4 regions of the Kocuria arenosa genome follow, and region 3 is predicted to be linked to each of the others. Evidence: riboswitches for the same ligand, from Rfam matches in the RefSeq annotation. Region 3 holds a riboswitch; each other region holds the start of a gene.

Region 1 (4,211 bases), on a different contig from region 3:
ACGGTGGTGGTCATCGGCCTCGTGTCCATCGCGGGCGGCATCGGCGCGCAGGGCCAGAACGTCGCGTTCCTCGTGGCGCTCGCCTTCGCGGTCGCGGCCTCGGCGAACCTGCCGACCATCCTGTACTCCCTCTACTGGCGGCGCTTCACCACCCGCGGCGCGGTCTGGTCGATGTACGGCGGCCTGATCATCTCGGTGGGCCTCATCATCTTCTCCCCGGTCATGTCCGGCACCGAGACGTCGATGATCCCGACGGCCGACTTCGCGTGGTTCCCGCTGCAGAACCCGGGCATCGTCTCGATCCCGGCCTCCTTCCTCCTCGGCTTCATCGGTTCCATGACGGAGCGCCGTCTCGAGGACCCGGTCAAGCAGTCCGAGATGGAGGTGCGCTCCCTCACAGGCATCGGCGCGGAGAAGCCCGTCGCCCACTGACGGATTCCCCGCTCCCACCTGGGAGGACGTCCGGCCCGCCCGAAGCCACGGCTTCCGGCGGGCCGGTCCGTGTCCGGGGACACACGTCGATTCGCCATAGAGAACAGACAGGCGGCTGACCGTCGGCTAGGGTGATGGACAGAAGCAACCTCAGAGTATTCCAGGGATACTCGCCGGTTGCGTACAATGAAAGTCCCTCCCGGGACGGATAAGGAGCCATCATGGGAATCATCAGCTGGATCATCCTCGGCCTCATCGCCGGCGCCCTCGCCAAGCTCATCATGCCGGGCAGCCAGGGCGGCGGCATCATCGTCACCATCGTCCTCGGCATCGTCGGGGCCCTCCTCGGAGGCTTCCTGGGCTCGCTGATCGGCATCGGGGACCTGGAGTCCGCGTTCGACATCGGCACCATCATCACCGCCGTCGTGGGAGCCCTCATCGTGCTCTTCATCTGGGGCGCGGTCTCCGGCCGCAAGGGTCGCGCCACGCGCTGACCCGACCCCGTCGGTCGCCGAGGCCCCGTCCACCGTTTCCGGTGGACGGGGCCTCGGTCCGTCCCGGGCCGGGCACCCCGGCCCGCCGGAGGCGCGGGACCGGGGACGCCGGCTGGGGGATACTGGGGCCATGACGCCCCCCGCCTCCCCTCCACGCGCCCGCCCGACGCCCGAGCTGAGCGCGCTGGCCGCCGCAGGTCCCCGCAGGATCAGCGTCCTCGGCTCGACCGGCTCGATCGGCACCCAGGCGCTCGACGTCGTGCGGGCCGCCCGCGGGCTCGAGGGCGCGGCCCCGTTCACCGTGGTCGCCCTCGCCGCCGGAGCACGCCATCTCGAGCTGCTCGCCGACCAGGCCGTCGAGACCCGCGCCGCGGTCGTGGCGACCAGCGGCACCGGTCAGGACGCCGCCCGGCTGGCCCGTCTGATCGCGGAGCGGGCCGCGGCCGCCGGGGCGGCGGGCTACCGCCCCGGCATCGAGCACGGGCCCGGTGCGGCGTCCGCGGCCGCCGCACATCCCGGCGCGGATCTCGTGCTCAACGGCATCACCGGCTCCATCGGGCTCGCCCCCACGCTGGCGGCGCTGCGGGCCGGGCATAAGCTCGCGCTGGCGAACAAGGAGTCGCTGATCGCCGGCGGCGCCCTCGTGAAGGCCGCCGCCGCGGCCACCGGGGACCCGGACGCCCTGATCCCCGTGGACTCCGAGCACTCGGCGCTGGCGCAGGCGCTGCGCGGCGGCACCGCCGGAGAGGTCGACCGGCTCGTGCTGACGGCCTCCGGCGGACCGTTCCGCGGCCGGTCCCGCGCGGAGCTGGAGTCGGTCACGCCGCAGGACGCGTTGCGCCACCCGACCTGGGACATGGGCCTGATGGTGACGACGAACTCGGCGTCCATGGTGAACAAGGCCCTCGAGGTGCTCGAGGCCCACCTGCTCTTCGACGTCCCCCTCGAGCGCATCGACGTGGTGGTCCACCCCCAGTCGGTCGTGCACTCCATGGTCCAGTTCGTGGACGGCTCCACCCTCGCCCAGGCCTCGCCCCCGGACATGCGCCTGCCCATCGCCCTCGGCCTGGCCTGGCCCCACCGGGTGCCCGGCGCCGCCCGGCCGTGCGACTGGACGCGCGCCACGGAGTGGACCTTCGAGCCCCTCGACCCGGTGGCGTTCCCGGCCGTCGAGCTCATCAAGGCGGCGGGGGAGCGGGGCGGGACCTTCCCCGCCGTGTTCAACGCGGCCAACGAGGAGGCGGTGCACGCCTTCCACGACGGCCGGATCCGGTTCCCCGCCATCGTGGACACGGTCGAGGCGGTGCTGGGCGAGCACGACGACGGCGGCCCGCTGGAGCTCGAGGCCGTGCTGGCGGCCGAGCGCTGGGCCCGCCACCGGGCCCGCGAGGTCCTCGCCCGCTGACGGGACGGGAGCCGCCCCCGCCGCACGTGCTAGTGTGTCGGGCGGATGACGAGTCCCAGCGCGAAGCCCTGGCTTGCTGGGCGGCAACCCTCTCCCGTAGTGGGGTGCCCCAGGTGAACCATCCGGCACCGGCCATCGACGGCCGGCGGCAAGTACGGTCCGACCGCGCACGCGCCCTCCGGCGCGCCCTCGACCGTGGCCGCCGGACCCACGGCGCCGGTCGAGACCTCGGACACCCCGGACCCACGGAAAGGCACCACATGCGATCGCAGCGCCTCCCCCTCCTCGCCCTGGCCACGACCCTCGGCCTCACCCTCACCGCCTGCGGCGGCTCCGGCGGGGAGTCCTCCGGCGAGGGCGCCCTCGCCGACGGCAAGGTCACCATCGGCGTCGTCGGCTCCCACCCGACCCACGACGTCCTCCAGCAGCTGGCCGAGGAGCAGGGCGTCACCGTCGAGTACGTCGACTTCTCCGACTACAACCAGCCCAACCCGGCCACCGAGTCCGGCGACGTGGACATGACCTGGTTCCAGCACGTCCCCTTCCTCGCGGACTACAACAACTCCGCCGGTGGCTCGATCACCCCCATCGGCTCGACGTCGATCTACCCGCTGGGCCTGTACTCCAACGAGCACGACTCCGTGGAGCAGTTCCAGGAGGGCGACGAGATCGCCGTGCCCAACGACGCCGTGAACCTCTCCCGGGCCCTGCTCGTGCTCGAGTCCGCCGGCCTCGTCGAGCTGACCAGCGACACCCTCATCCCCACGGAGCTCGACGTCGACACCGAGGCCTCGAAGGTGCGGGTCACCCCGGTCTCCGCGGAGCAGACGGTGCTCTCCCTCGACTCGGTGGCCGGCTCGGTGATCAACAACGACTTCCTCGCCCGCGCGGACATCGACCCGAAGTCCGCACTGGCCCAGGACGACCCGGAGGCGGAGGGCTCGCGCGCCTACGTCAACCTGTTCACCACGACGGAGGAGCTCGCCGACGACGAGACCCTCCGGCAGGTCGCGGACCTCTACCACGAGCAGGCCGTGATCGACGCCGAGATGCAGGAGACCAAGGACACCGCCGTGCCGCTGCAGCTGGAGCCGGAGGAGCTCCAGGAGCTGACCACCCGCTACCAGCAGGAGCTGAAGGACCAGGAGCAGTGAGCGCGGCGGTCCCCGCCGGGCCGTCCGCCACCGGGCGCCCGGACGAGGTGCTCGTCTCCTTCCGCAACGTCTCCAAGACCTTCCGCACCGGCTCGGGGCGCGCGGCGCGCGAGGTGGTGGCGGTCGACGACGTCAGCCTCGACGTCCGCCGCGGCGAGATCTTCGGGGTGATCGGCTACTCCGGGGCGGGCAAGTCCACCCTCGTGCGCCTCATCAACGGGCTCGAGCCCGTGTCCTCGGGGTCCCTGACCGTGGAGGGCTTCGAGGTGGCCGGGCGGCGCGAGACCGAGCTGGCGCCGGTCCGGCAGGAGATCGGCATGATCTTCCAGCAGTTCAACCTCTTCACCTCCCGCACCGTCGCCGGCAACGTCGAGTACCCGCTCAAGCGGGCCGGCTGGCCGAAGGAGGAGCGCCGGGCCCGGGTGGCCGAGCTGCTCGAGTTCGTGGGCCTGTCCGCGCGCGCCGGCAACTACCCGGAGCAGCTCTCCGGCGGGCAGAAGCAGCGCGTGGGCATCGCCCGCGCCCTGGCCACCAGCCCGAAGCTGCTCCTGGCCGACGAGTCGACGAGCGCCCTCGACCCGGAGACCACGCAGGAGGTGCTGCAGGTGCTGCAGCGGGTCAACCGGGAGCTGGGCATCACGATCGTGATCATCACCCACGAGATGGACGTGGTCCGGGCGATCGCCGACCGCGTGGCCGTGATGCAGGACGGGAAGGTCGTGGAGC
Region 2 (4,211 bases), on a different contig from region 3:
GCGAGCGCCCGAACCGGTGGTGCAGCTCGTCGGCCGAGCGGTAGGTGATGTGGGCGATCCGCCGCGCCAGGCCCAGGCCCGTGACGGGCAACGGGCCGTCGTAGTAGTCCCCGCCCCGGAAGTGGGGGTCCTGGCGGATCGCGAGGTTCTGCGCCTGGCCCCAGGCGAGCTGCTCGGCGCTGGACTGGGCGCACGCGGCGACCACCGCGCACGCCCGGACCCGGTCGGGGCAGGTCACGGCCCACTCGAGGGCCCGGGCCCCGCCCATGGAGCCGCCGATGACCAGGCGCCAGGCCTCGATGCCGAGGGCGTCGGCCAGGGCCGCCTCGGCGTGCACGGAGTCCCGGACGGTCACGAGCGGGAAGCGGGAGCCCCAGGGGCGGCCCTCGGGGTCCACGCTCGGCGGCGCGGGGGTGGCCGGGCCCGTGGAACCGTAGCAGCCGCCCACGATGTTGGTGCAGACCACGAACCAACGGTTCGTGTCGATGGCGGCGCCGGGGCCGATCAGGCCCTCCCACCAGCCGCCGCTCTCCGCGGCGCGCCTCTCGACCTCGGGCGCGCCGGGGCGGGCCCGCCCGCTCGCCACGTGGGTGTCCCCGGTGAGGGCGTGCTCGACGAGGACCGCGTTGGAGCCGTCCGGGGCGAGCGTCCCCCACGTCTCGTAGGCGATCCGGACGTCGGGCAGCCGGAAGCCCGACTCGAGCTCCAGCTCGCCGATCCCGGTCACCCGCGGCACGCCGTCCTCGCGGACGGCGGTCCCGGCGTCGGCGCCTCCCACGACCGTCACGGTCACTCCTGTCCTCCCTGCGCGGCCGCGGCCGCGGCGAAGCCGTGCTCCAGGTCCGCCAGGATGTCGTCGATGTTCTCCAGACCCACGGACAGGCGCACGAAGCCGGGCTCCACGCCGGCGGCCAGCTGCTCCTCGGGCAGGAGCTGGCTGTGCGTGGTGGACGCCGGGTGGATCACGAGGGAGCGGACGTCGCCGATGTTCGCGACGTTCGAGTGCAGGGTCAGGGCGTCGACGAAGGCGGCTCCGGCCTCCCGGCCGCCGTCGAGGACGAAGCCCAGGATGGACCCGGCGCCCCGGGGCGCGTACTTCTGCGCCCGCTCGTGCCACGGGGAGGACTCCAGCCCGGCCCAGGACACCGAGCGCACGTCCTGGCGCGCCTCGAGCCAGCGGGCCACCTTCCCGGCGTTGTCCACGTGCCGCTCCATCCGCAGGGACAGCGTCTCGATGCCCTGCTCGATGAGGAACGCGTTGAACGGGGAGATCGCCGAGCCGAGGTCGCGCAGCAGCTGCACCCGGGCCTTGAGGATGTAGGACAGGTTGACGCCGAAGGGGCCGTCCGCGCCCAGGGCCTCGGCGTAGACGAGTCCGCCGTAGGACTCGTCCGGCTGGTTGAAGCCGGGGAAGCGCTCCGGGTAGTGGCCGAAGTCGAAGTTCCCGGAGTCCACGATCACGCCGCCGATGGCCGTGCCGTGCCCGCCCAGGAACTTGGTGGCAGAGTGCACCACGACGTCCGCGCCCCAGCGGAAGGGCTGGATGAGGTAGGGGGTCGCCACGGTGTTGTCCACGATGAGCGGCACCTCGTGGTCGTGGGCGATCCCGGAGACCGTCTCGATGTCGAGCACGTCGTTGCGCGGGTTCGGGATCGTCTCGGCGAAGAAGGCCTTCGTGTTCGGGCGGACCGCTTGCCGCCAGGCCTCGGGGTCGTCGGGGTCCGCCACGAAGGTGGTCTCGATGCCGAGCTTGGGCAGCGTGAACTTGAAGAGGTTGTAGGTCCCGCCGTACAGGCTGGGGCTGGCCACGATGTGGTCGCCCGCGCCGGCGACGTTGAGCACCGCGAACGTCGTCGCCGACTGCCCCGCACTGAGCATGAGGGCGCCCACCCCGCCCTCCAGGGCGGCGATCCGGTTCTCCACGACCTCCGTGGTCGGGTTGCCGATCCGCGTGTAGATCGGGCCGAGCTCGGCGAGCGCGAAGCGGTCGGCCGCGGCCTGGGCGTCGGGGAAGACGAAGGACGTGGTCTGGTGGATCGGCAGGGCGCGGGAGCCGGTGACCGGGTCGGGGCTCTGCCCCGCGTGGATCTGCCGGGTCTCGAAGGCCCAGCCCCCGGGGTTCTCGGGGGTGGGCCGTCCGGTCGCGGCCTCGCCGGTGCGGGGGACGGAGACGTCGGTGCTGGAAGCGGGGAGATCGGACATGCCGTGGGACTCCTTGCGGAGGTCAGGGGTCCCGTCCCGGTCGAGTCGGTGCGGCCGGGAACGGCCGGGCGCCGGGGACCCGCGCTTGCTCGCTCGCCGGTCGCGAGGAGCCTGGTCTTCACCCAGGGCACCCCACCGCGGTGGAGGGTTGCCGGCCAGCTAGCTGGGGCTTGGACGCTGGCGCTCATGACCTGGACAGCATTCTCCGGATCAGGGCGTCACGGCGTCAAGCCGGACCCGGGCGTGACACCCGGCACGGGGCGTCGCCCGCACGACGCCCGGCGCGTCGCGGACCGATTTGGAGACCAAACTCACAGGGTGCACGATGTGCCCATGAGAGTCGACCACGTGTCCTACGCCTGCCGCCCGGAGGGCCTGGCGGCCACCACCGAGCGCATCGCGGACCAGCTCGGGATCGAGCCGGTCAAGGGCGGGGTGCACCCCCGTTTCGGCACCCGCAACATGATCCTGCCGCTGACGAACCACCAGTACGTGGAGGTCGTCGAGGTCCTCCAGCACCCGGCGGCGGAGAAGGCGCCCTTCGGCCAGGCCGTGCGCGCCCGGTCCGAGGCCGGCGGCGGCTGGCTGGGCTGGGTCGTGGAGGTCGAGGACCTCACTCCCTTCGAGCGGCGCCTCGGGCGCCACTCCGTGCCGGGCCAGCGGGTGTTCCCGGACGGCCGGTGCCTGGAGTGGCACCAGATCGGCGTGAAGGGCCTGATCGCGGACCCGCAGCTGCCGTTCATGATCCACTTCGACTCCGACCCGGAGATGCACCCGTCCCAGGCGCGGATCACGGACGTGGGGCTCGCGGGGATGACCATCGCCGGGGCCCCGGAACGGGTCGCCGAGTGGCTGGGCGCCCCCGTCGAGACCGCGCTCGAGGACCTCGAGGTCGACTGGCGCTATCCGGACGGCACCCCGGGGGTGCTCTCCGTCACGTTCAGCACCCCGGACGGCCCCGTCACCATCTGAGATCGGACGACCCCACCGGGCCGCTCCGCTCGCGGCCTCCGGGCTCGCAGCAGCCGCGGCTGCTCGTCGTGGTCATGGCCGCGGTCGGCGACCAGCCGTCGGGGCACTCGACGGGCCCGGCCACGATCGACGTCGGCCGGGGCCGATGTGACTCCCCCCGGGCGCGCTCTGGAGCCCCGTGGAACAAGTGCCTCCTCGGGGAGGTCCTGTGACCCGGCAACGATGTCACAAAACGTGTCGAACCGTCATGGTGCTGATGGTCCCTGGGGCCCCCGGCGGCGCCCGCGGGGCCTGCCTGTCGCGCCCCTCGGGGAAGGGCTGCTGCGGTGGCCGGCAGTTGTTCCCGCGGCTCCAGAATCCCGTGTGACCTGCAGGAACGCGACTGACTTACTGGTCAGCAGCCAGGGGGCACTCCTGGGCGCAGGCCGCGGAACCCCCGGCCCGTCCCGTCCCGCCCCCGGAGGAACGAGGTCCGACGGGACAGAGATTTGTTGCCATTGCTCCTGGTCGGACTCTTGAACGCGCCGCTAACCCCCTTCTACCGTGGTGTCACCCGGTTCTCAGGGAAGGCCCATCTCACAGGCCTTGACATAGATTCTCTCGCGTGCATGACGCTTTCTTCGTCATGCCCTCCTTAGGGGAAACCATGAACGATCTGCACAAGACTCTCGCCGGTGCGGCCATCGCGGCCGCCCTCCTCGGAAGCTCGCTGGGCGCCCCCGCATTCGCGGGCGAGGGCCATGAGCACGAGCATAACGGTCATCACCATGGCAAATCCAGCGATGACCACAAGCATGACTACGGCGACGAGAAGGACAACGCGAAGGACGACGAGAAGGACGACGGGGACGACAAGAACGGCGGCTGGTACCACGACGAGAACGAGAACGGCGAGAGGGACGACGAGGAGAAGTACCACCACGAGCACGTCTGGCAGCACGACGGCGAGCACTGGTACCACGACGAGAACGAGAACGGCAAGAAGGACGACGACGAGAAGTACCACCACGAGTTCACCTGGGAGCACGACGACGAGG
Region 3 (4,211 bases):
TTGGCCCACGCGATCTGCGGGTGCAGGCGCCCGCCCAGTCCGCAGTCGGTCGAGGCGACGACGTTCTCGCGGCCCACCACGGAGGCGAACTGCTCGATCCGGTCCGCGACGAGCTCGGGGTGCTCCACGACGTTCGTCGAGTGCGAGACCACCCCGGGGATGATGACGCGGCCCTCGGGCAGCTCGTGGTCCCGCCACACCTTCCACTCGTGGGCGTGCCGGGCCGAGGCGCCCTCGAAGGTGTAGCCGCCGGCGTTGATGGTCAGCATCAGGTCCACGAGGTGCTTCAGCTCGAGGTCGGTGGTGTGCGGGCCGTGCCAGGAGCCCCAGCACAGGTGGAAGCGGACCTGCTCCTCCGGGATCCCGCGCAGCGCGTGGTTGAGGGCCTCGACGCGCAGCCGCGTGAACGCCAGGTAGTCCTCGACCGTGGGCTCGGGGTTGATCTGGTCCCAGGACTCCGCGATGGACGGGTCGTCGATCTGCACGGTCAGCCCGGCGTCCGTGATCGCCAGGTACTCCTCGCGCATCGCGTCGGCGCAGGCGTAGACGAGCTCCTCGTCGGTCCGGTAGTACTCGTTGGTCACGCGCGCCGCGGAGCCGGGGGAGAGGGCGGCGACGAATCCGGTCTCCGCCCCGGTGGCCGCCATGGCGGCCCGGAGGTTGCGGACGTCCGAGGCCACCGCCTCCTGGCCGGTGTAGGTCAGCGGTCCGGTGATCTTGGGCTGTTTGGTCGAGGAGCGTCCGGTGAGGATGCCCGACGCCGGGTCCTCGTACGCCTCCCGGAAGCGCTCGCGGTCCCGGCGGTCCGGGAAGCTCGTGAGCACGATGTGGCCGGGCGAGGAGCGCTTCTTCTCCGTGGACGCCCACCGGTCCTCGTCGGAGGGGGTGAGGCCGCCGAGGCGGGAGAAGGAGTAGTTCCACCACGCGCCGTAGTCGACCGCGCTGGACATCGTGTGCCCGTACTCGCCGTCGTTGACGACGTCCACGCCGATCTCGCGCTGCCGGCGGACCACGTCCTCGACGCCCACGGCGAGCTCGTCGGTGAGCTGCTCGAAGGTGGTGGCGCCGTCGGCGTGCCGCTGGTTGGCCTCGAGCAGGCGCGGGGTGCGCGGCAGGGAGCCCACGTGGGTGGTCTGCACGTGATCGGTGTTCTGCATGGTCATGCGTGTCCTCCTGGGGATCTGCGGGAAGGTCGGGGGCCGGTCAGGACCACAGCCGGCGGGAGGCGAGCTCGGCCCCGCGGGCGAGGGTCTCGAGCTTGGCCTCGGCGATCTGCGGGTGGATCCGCCCGCCCAGGCCGCAGTCGGTCGAGGCGATGACGTTCTCGCGGCCCACCTGGCGGGCGAAGCGCTCGATCCGGTCGGCCACGAGCTCGGGGTGCTCCACGACGTTGGTGGCGTGGGAGACGATCCCCGGGATGATGACCTTGCCCTCGGGCAGCTCGTGGTCCTGCCAGACCTTCCACTCGTGCTCGTGCCGGGCGTTGGCGGCCTCGAAGCTGTAGCCGCCGGCCCTGATGGAGAGCATGAGCTCCACCAGGTGCTCGAACCCGAGGTCCGTGGTGTGCGGACCGTGCCAGGAGCCCCAGCACAGGTGGAAGCGGACCTGCTCCTCCGGGATGCCCTCGAGGGCGTAGTTGAGGGCCTCGACCCGCTTGCGCGTGAACGCCAGGTAGTCCTCCACGCTGGGCTCGGGGTTGACCTGGTCCCAGTTCTCCGCGATGGACGGGTCGTCGATCTGCACGATCAGCCCGGCGTCCGTGATCGCCCGGTACTCCTCGCGCATGACCTCGGCGCACGCGGTGAGCACCTCGTCCTCGTCCGCGTAGTGGGTGTTCTCCAGCCGGGCGCACGAGCCCGGGGACAGCGCGGCGAGATAGCCCTCGCTCGCGCCCGTGGCCTCCAGGCCCGCCCTGAGGTTGCGGATGTCGGCCTCCAGCGCCGCGTGGCCCGTGTACTCCAGCTTCCCCGTGATCTTCGGGAACGGCGCCTGCTTGCCCGTGGTGATGCCCGAGGCAGGATCCATGTACGCCTCGTGGAAGATCCGGCGGTCCCGGCGGTCCCCGAAGCTCGTCAGCACCACCCGGCCGGGGGAGGAGCGCTGCGGCTCCTGCTCCCACAGGTCCACCTCGCCGGGGGTGAGGCCCGAGATCCGGGCGAAGATGTAGTGCCACCAGGCGCCGTAGTCGACCTCCGCGGCCATGACGTGGCCGTACTCGCCGTCGTTGACCACGTCGATCCCGAGCTCGTCCTGCCGGCGGACCACGTCGACCACGGAGTCCTGCAGGAGCCGGTCGTACTCGGCCTCCGGGACACCGCCCTTCACCCGGTTCGCCTCGAGCAGCGCCGGGGTCCGGGGGAGGGACCCGGCGTGGGTCGTGCGGATGCGGTCGGCACTGTGCAGCATGGGGCGTACGTCCTTTCCATCGGTCCTGGCGGTAGCACCGGAGGCGGGACGGGGAACCGTCGCCCGGGTTGCTGCGGCGTCGTCGAGCCAGATCTCTCGGCCGCTCTGGATGGTGACCTCCCCATCCAAGCGCACCGGCGGGCGCCGCGCCATTCGGTGCCCGCGTGACGGGCATGACGGATTGTGACACGCGCGGTCCTGCTCGCCGTCGTGGTCCGGATCACATACCGTGACGGTGAGCGGTGCCCCGGACCCGGCGGGCACCGCGGACGGAAGGAAGGATCCCCATGTTCCAGGACAACGGCCTCGAGGGGCGCACCGCGCTTGTGACGGGCGGAGCGAGCGGCATCGGCCTGGCGGCCGCCCGAGCCCTCTCCGGCGCGCACGCCCACGTGGTGGTGGCCGACGTCGACGAGGCCGGCGCGCAGCGCGTCGCCGGCGAGCTCGGCGGGCGGGCCTGGGCCGTGGACCTGCTCGACACCGGGGCGCTCGCCGAGCTGAGCCTGGAGGTCGACGTGCTGGTCAACAACGCCGGCATCCAGAAGGTGTCCCCCCTGCAGGAGTTCGATCCCGCGGACTTCCACCGCATCCTCGTGCTGATGCTCGAGAGCCCGTTCCTGCTGGTGCGCGCGGCGCTGCCCCACATGTACGAGAAGGGCTGGGGGCGCGTCATCAACGTCTCCTCCGTGCACGGGCTGCGGGCGTCCCCCTACAAGAGCGCCTACGTCTCGGCGAAGCACGGTCTCGAGGGGCTCTCCAAGACCATCGCGGTGGAGGGCGCGGCCCACGGGGTGACCAGCAACTGCATCAACCCCGGCTACGTGCGCACCCCGCTCGTCGAGAAGCAGATCGCCGACCAGGCGAAGGTGCACGGCATCCCCGAGTCCGAGGTGGTGGAGCGGATCATGCTCGGCGAGACGCCGATCAAGAAGCTCGTGGACCCGGAGGACGTCGGCAGCCTCGTCGCGTGGCTGGCCGGGCCGCACGCATCCATGGTCACCGGGGCGTCCTACACGATGGACGGCGGCTGGACCGCGCGCTGAGCCCCGTCCCCGCGCCGGTGGCGTGCCTCGTCCGGGCCGTCCGGCGCCGGCCCGGGGCCGCTCAGCGGTGGCCCAGCTCCCGGGAGAGCCGGTGGGCCTCCGTGAGCAGGGCCCGCCCCAGGGGCTGCCGGCGCTCGCCGGTGAACCGTGGCTCGATGCCCGTGAGGCTCAGCGCGTAGACCGGCGCGCCCGTCGCGTCGAAGACTGCCGCGGCCATGCCCCAGCTGCCCTCGACGATCAGCCCCGGGTTCACCGCGAAGCCCTCCCGCCGCACGTCCGCGAGCAGCTCCCGGACCCGCTCGGGCGTGTGCAGGGGACCCCACTCGGCCCGGGCCCCGGCCGTGGCCGCGAGGACCCGGTCCACCTCCGCGTCCGGGAGGTGGGCCAGGATCGCCAGCCCCGCCGAGGCCACGCCGAGCGGGAGCCGCAGCCCCTCGTAGAGGACGTGGGAGCGGATGGGGAAGGCGCCCTCCACGCGCGCCAGGCAGACGGTCTCCAGCCCGCGGCGGACGGAGAGGAAGGCGCTCTCGCCGGTGGCCTCCGCGAGCCGGCGCAGCGAGGGCCCGGCCAGTTCCCGGATCGGGTAGCGGTGGGCGGCCACCGCGCCCAGCACGTACAGCTCCGGGCCCAGCTGCCAGGCCCCGGTGCCGGCATCGCGGTCCACGAGACCCTCCTCGGCGAGTCCCGTGAGCAGCCGGTGCACGGTGGGGCGGGTCAGCCCGGTCTCGGCCGCGAGCTCGGCGACCGTGCTGCCCTCCTCCC
Region 4 (4,211 bases), on a different contig from region 3:
GCGCGGGTGGCACCGTGGGTGGACCTGCCCGTGGACCTGCCCGTCGAGCGCCGGAGCCGGCTGCTGGCCGTGCGGCTGCTTGCCGACGGCGTGTGGTTCGCCGACGCCGCCGGCGTCTTCGCCCCCGACCCCGCGGAGCGGGCGCGGGTGCGGGCGGTGGCCGACGCCCTGCTGGAGGACTGAGTCGTGGCCCGTTGGCTGCTGCTGATCGCGGCCGTGCTCTGCGAGGTGGCGGCTACGCTGTCACTGAAGGCGGCGCTGGACGAGCCCGCCTGGTACGCCCTCGTCGTCACCGGCTACCTCGCCGCGTTCGCCCTCCTGGCGGCCGTGCTGGGCCGTGGCACGCCCGTGGGGGTCGCCTACGGCGTGTGGGCCGCCCTCGGGGTGGTGCTCACCGCTCTCGGGGCGGCCGTGGCCTTCGGCGAGCAGCTGAGCCCGGCCGTGCTGGCCGGGATCGGCCTGGTCGTGGCCGGTGTGCTCTGCGTGGAGATCGGCTCACACAGCCCTGCCCGGCGGAAGGAGCGGGGCGGCTGATGGCCTGGCTCTTCCTCACCGTCGCGATCCTCACCGAGGTCGCCGGGACCCTTTCCCTGCGGATGGCCGCCCGGGGCCGTCCCCGCTGGTACGCCGCCGTGGTCGCCGGCTACCTGGTGGCGTTCACGTGCCTGAGTCTCGCCCTGGCCGAGGGCATGGCGCTCGGGGTCGCCTACGGGATCTGGTCGGCCACCGGGGTGGCGCTGACGGCGCTCGCCGGCCGGCTGCTGTTCCGGGAGCCGTTCACCTGGGTGACGGCGGCGGGGGTGGCCCTCATCGTCGGCGGAGTGCTCCTGATCGAGCTGGGCGCCTCGCCGGCCTGAGCGGCTCCTGGCGGGGCCCCGGCACCGCCCGGGTGGCAGGGCGCCGGATCTCGTGTAGAGTGGTTCGCAGTTGTTGAGGTTCGTTTTTGTCTTTCAAGCAGTTCGGCCCACTCGGGTGCAGCAGTTTTTCTGAGAAGACGTTTTCCATGCATCACAACTGTTGTGTTTCTCGAACGTCGGGAAACGTTCATCTCATGAAGGATCAGGTCTCCCATGACTACCGGTATCGTCAAGTGGTTCAACGCTGACAAGGGCTTCGGCTTCATCACCCCCGAGGACGGCTCCAAGGACGTCTTCGCCCACTTCTCCGCGATCAACTCGAACGGCTTCCGCTCGTTGAACGAGAACGACCGCGTCGAGTTCGAGACCCAGGACGGCCCCAAGGGCCCCCAGGCTGCGAACATCAACGTCATCTCCTAAGGATCCCCGCGGGCCCCGGCCCGCTGATCCTCCAGAACCGTCGTCGGGCTCCGCCCGCCGGCGGTTCTGTCGTCGTACGCCACCGGCCACCCGGCACCGGGGCAGGACGTTCCGCACCGTGGCACGTCCTCGCGCGGTTCCGACCCCGCACGGTTCCAACCCTGCACGGTTCCGCTCCCGCACGGTTCCGCCCTCGCACGACGGAGGCCGCAGCCCGTTGGGCTGCGGCCTCCGTCGTGTCCCGTCCGCCGGCTAGGCCGACATCGGGAGGGATGAGGGGTGGAGCTTGAAGAACGGGTGCCGTCCGGTCGCCGCGAGGGCTCCGGGAACGAGGAGCTGGCGGTACTTGGCGCACCATTGCGCGGTTCCCTCCGTGTGCTCCGCCGCGGCGGCGAGGTCGTCGGCCTCAGGGCTCAGGTACTCCTGCACGTCCCCGTCGGTCGACGTGAGCCGGACGAGGTGCAGATCGGGGAGGGCGGTGACGGTCACGTCGATCCACTCCTCGCGCTGGTCGGTGGTGATGGCTGTTCTTTCTTCGGACATGGTCATGTTTTCTCCTGACGTTCTTGCAGGCATCCGATGGCGTTGCCCGCCGCTTCGTCATCCGATCCACCCGGGAACATCGGGTTGGCGCGCAGCGGGTCGGAGCCCCTTCCCGGACTCGTCGGGGATCGTCGATCTCCGGTCGAGCACGTGGACGCCGCATCTCGAGAAGCAGGTTCAGGCTACCCCGCTGCTCCGACACCACGACAGGCGAGTCGTGAGTTGTGTCACCGAAGCGTAATGCTCGGGGCCGTCGCCGGCGCCGTCCCCGGTTGTTCGAGGCCCATTCCAGCGCATCGATGTGTCGTCGAGGTGTCGGAGCGGTGACGCTCCGGGGAAGACCGGCGCACAGGAGGGTGGCCCCGGAATCCCCCGGGACGCCGCGCGCAGATGCGGTTCCGCCGGTGTGGTTCAATGGAGGAAGCTTCAAGAGACCCGGTCGGCAAGCTCCGACTTGACCGGGCACCAACCCCATGTTCACGGGTGGTTCGGATGACGAAGCGGCTCGCATCGCCGCAGCAGCGGTACCCGGTGCGAGCAAGAGCGCACGAAGGATCCCGGTCATGTCCGACCCCCGCCACCCTGCCGTCGCCCGCGCGGGCGCCTCCGAGGCCTCCCCGAGCGTCCCGGCACCGAGGGACTCCGTCCCCAACGACCCGACGCCGGGCGTCCCGGCGATCAGCGCCTCCGCCATGAGCCTCGAGGACTACGCCCGCGTGGTGCAGATCCGCGCCGAGTTCGTGGACTTCCTGCTGGCTCCGGCCCGCGGGGAGCTCGCCGCCGCGGCCTGAGGCCCGTCGCCGTGGACCTCCTCCTGGACCGTTCCGTGCTGCTGGGGGTGCGCACCCCGGAGCGCTGCCCCGAGCTGGCCGAGGTCCTGCGCCGGCACGGTCACCGGCGGCTCTTCCTCCCGGCCACCGTGCTCGGCGAGCTGCTCGCCGAGCGGCCCGACGAGATGCTGTGGGCGGAGCAGCTCGAGCTGCGCTTCCCGGGCCGGGTGCTGCCGGTCGACGCCGCCGTGGCCCGGGCCTGGGGCGCGCTGGGCGCGTCAGGGGCGGCCGACCCGCTCGCGGGGCTCACCGCCGCCACGGCCCTGGTGCACGGGCTGACCGTGCTGACCGCGGAGCCGGGGCGGTACGCCGGTACCGGGGCCTCCGTGCTGGACGCGTCCCCCGCGCGGCGGTAGCCCTCAGGCGGCCCGGCGGTGGCGCCGGCCTCGCCCCTGCCCCGAGAGCGCCACAGCACTCTCGTAGTGCTCGAGCAGCTGCCCGACCAGCACGTCCCACGTCCGGCCCTGGACCGCGGCGTGCGCCGCGACGCCGAACGCGGCCCGCTTCGCCTCGTCGCCCAGGAGATCGGTCACGTGACCGCGCAGCGCCCCGAGGTCGCCCGGGGGATAGAGCCAGCCGGTGCGGGACCGGTCCACGAGGTCGAGGGGCCCGCCCCGGCCGGTCGCGACGACCGGCACCCCGGAGGCCATGGCCTCCTGGATCGTCTGGCAGAACGTCTCGAACTCGCCGGGATGGACGAACACGTCGAAGGAGGCCATGATGCGCGCGAGGTCCGCGCCGCTGCGGCGGCCGGTGAAGTGGGCCTGCGGGAGCCGGCGGCGCAGGGCGTCCTCCTCCGGCCCCGAGCCCACGACCACCAGGCGCGTGCCGGGCAGGTCCGCGACCGCGGAGAGGTCCTCGACCTGCTTCTCCGGTGCGATCCGGCCCACGTAGCCGACGATCCGCCGGCCGCCGCCGACCTCCCGCCGCCACTGCTCGTCCCGGTGCCGCGGGGAGAAGCGGGTGGTGTCCACCCCGCGCCGCCACAGGTGCACGTCCCGGACGCCGTGCTCGGTGAGCTGCCGGACCGCCGAGGTGGACGGCGCGAGCGTGAGCGTCGCGAGGTTGTGCATGGAGCGCACGTGCCCCCACAGGAGCTGCTCGAGGAACGGCGCCCCGTACTTGGCCGCGTAGCCGGGCACGTCCGTCTGGTAGACCGCCACGCACGGCACCCCGAGCTGCTGGGCCGCCAGGATCGCCCGGCGGCCCAGCACGAACGGGGAGGCCACGTGGACCACGTCCGGCCGGAAGCGCTCCAGCTGCCGGCGCACCCGCGCCACGGTCCCGCCGGCCACCCGCACAGCGGGGTAGCCGGTGAGCGGCACGGCGGGCAGCCGGTGCACCGGCACCCCGTCGAGGTCCTCGACGACCTCCTCCGCGAGGCGCCCGAGCGGCGCGGGGTCGTAGGACGGCGCCACGACGACGACGTCGTGCCCCCCGGCGACCAGCTGCTCGACGACCCGCAGCGCCGAGTGGGTGACTCCGTTCAGGTGGGGGAGGAACTGCTCGGCGACCACGGCGACTCTCATGGGCCCGAGCCTGCCCGGACCGGGCGACCGGA

Evidence for each region. A riboswitch is a leader RNA that binds a small molecule or an ion and turns the genes downstream of it on or off. The one in region 3 is predicted to bind S-adenosylmethionine.
Region 1: it holds a riboswitch for S-adenosylmethionine, as region 3 does, so the genes downstream of both, ACFYE3_RS11620 (MetQ/NlpA family ABC transporter substrate-binding protein) here and ACFYE3_RS00770 (cobalamin-independent methionine synthase II family protein) in region 3, are expected to answer to the same signal.
Region 2: it holds a riboswitch for S-adenosylmethionine, as region 3 does, so the genes downstream of both, ACFYE3_RS11830 (bifunctional o-acetylhomoserine/o-acetylserine sulfhydrylase) here and ACFYE3_RS00770 (cobalamin-independent methionine synthase II family protein) in region 3, are expected to answer to the same signal.
Region 4: it holds a riboswitch for S-adenosylmethionine, as region 3 does, so the genes downstream of both, ACFYE3_RS09320 (nuclease PIN) here and ACFYE3_RS00770 (cobalamin-independent methionine synthase II family protein) in region 3, are expected to answer to the same signal.

The regions. Positions count from the first base shown of each region.
Region 1 is NZ_JBHZTA010000006.1:82,135-86,345, reverse strand. It holds gene ACFYE3_RS11635 (solute symporter family protein) at 1-432, shown strand, start outside; gene ACFYE3_RS11630 (GlsB/YeaQ/YmgE family stress response membrane protein) at 654-926, shown strand; gene dxr (1-deoxy-D-xylulose-5-phosphate reductoisomerase) at 1,057-2,331, shown strand; SAM riboswitch class IV at 2,376-2,492, shown strand; gene ACFYE3_RS11620 (MetQ/NlpA family ABC transporter substrate-binding protein) at 2,592-3,485, shown strand; gene ACFYE3_RS11615 (methionine ABC transporter ATP-binding protein) at 3,482-4,211, shown strand, end outside.
Region 2 is NZ_JBHZTA010000006.1:121,530-125,740, forward strand. It holds gene metX (homoserine O-acetyltransferase MetX) at 1-793, opposite strand, end outside; gene ACFYE3_RS11830 (bifunctional o-acetylhomoserine/o-acetylserine sulfhydrylase) at 790-2,202, opposite strand; SAM riboswitch class IV at 2,279-2,394, opposite strand; gene ACFYE3_RS11835 (VOC family protein) at 2,536-3,174, shown strand; gene ACFYE3_RS11840 (hypothetical protein) at 3,821-4,211, shown strand, end outside.
Region 3 is NZ_JBHZTA010000001.1:159,629-163,839, forward strand. It holds gene ACFYE3_RS00765 (cobalamin-independent methionine synthase II family protein) at 1-1,163, opposite strand, end outside; gene ACFYE3_RS00770 (cobalamin-independent methionine synthase II family protein) at 1,204-2,406, opposite strand; SAM riboswitch class I at 2,420-2,522, opposite strand; gene ACFYE3_RS00775 (3-hydroxybutyrate dehydrogenase) at 2,694-3,449, shown strand; gene ACFYE3_RS00780 (IclR family transcriptional regulator) at 3,511-4,211, opposite strand, start outside.
Region 4 is NZ_JBHZTA010000004.1:202,716-206,926, reverse strand. It holds gene ACFYE3_RS09345 (TetR/AcrR family transcriptional regulator) at 1-183, shown strand, start outside; gene ACFYE3_RS09340 (DMT family transporter) at 187-534, shown strand; gene ACFYE3_RS09335 (DMT family transporter) at 534-857, shown strand; gene cspE (transcription antiterminator/RNA stability regulator CspE) at 1,071-1,277, shown strand; gene ACFYE3_RS09325 (hypothetical protein) at 1,530-1,826, opposite strand; SAM riboswitch class IV at 2,245-2,370, shown strand; gene ACFYE3_RS09320 (nuclease PIN) at 2,384-2,611, shown strand; gene ACFYE3_RS09315 (PIN domain-containing protein) at 2,623-3,006, shown strand; gene ACFYE3_RS09310 (glycosyltransferase family 4 protein) at 3,010-4,179, opposite strand.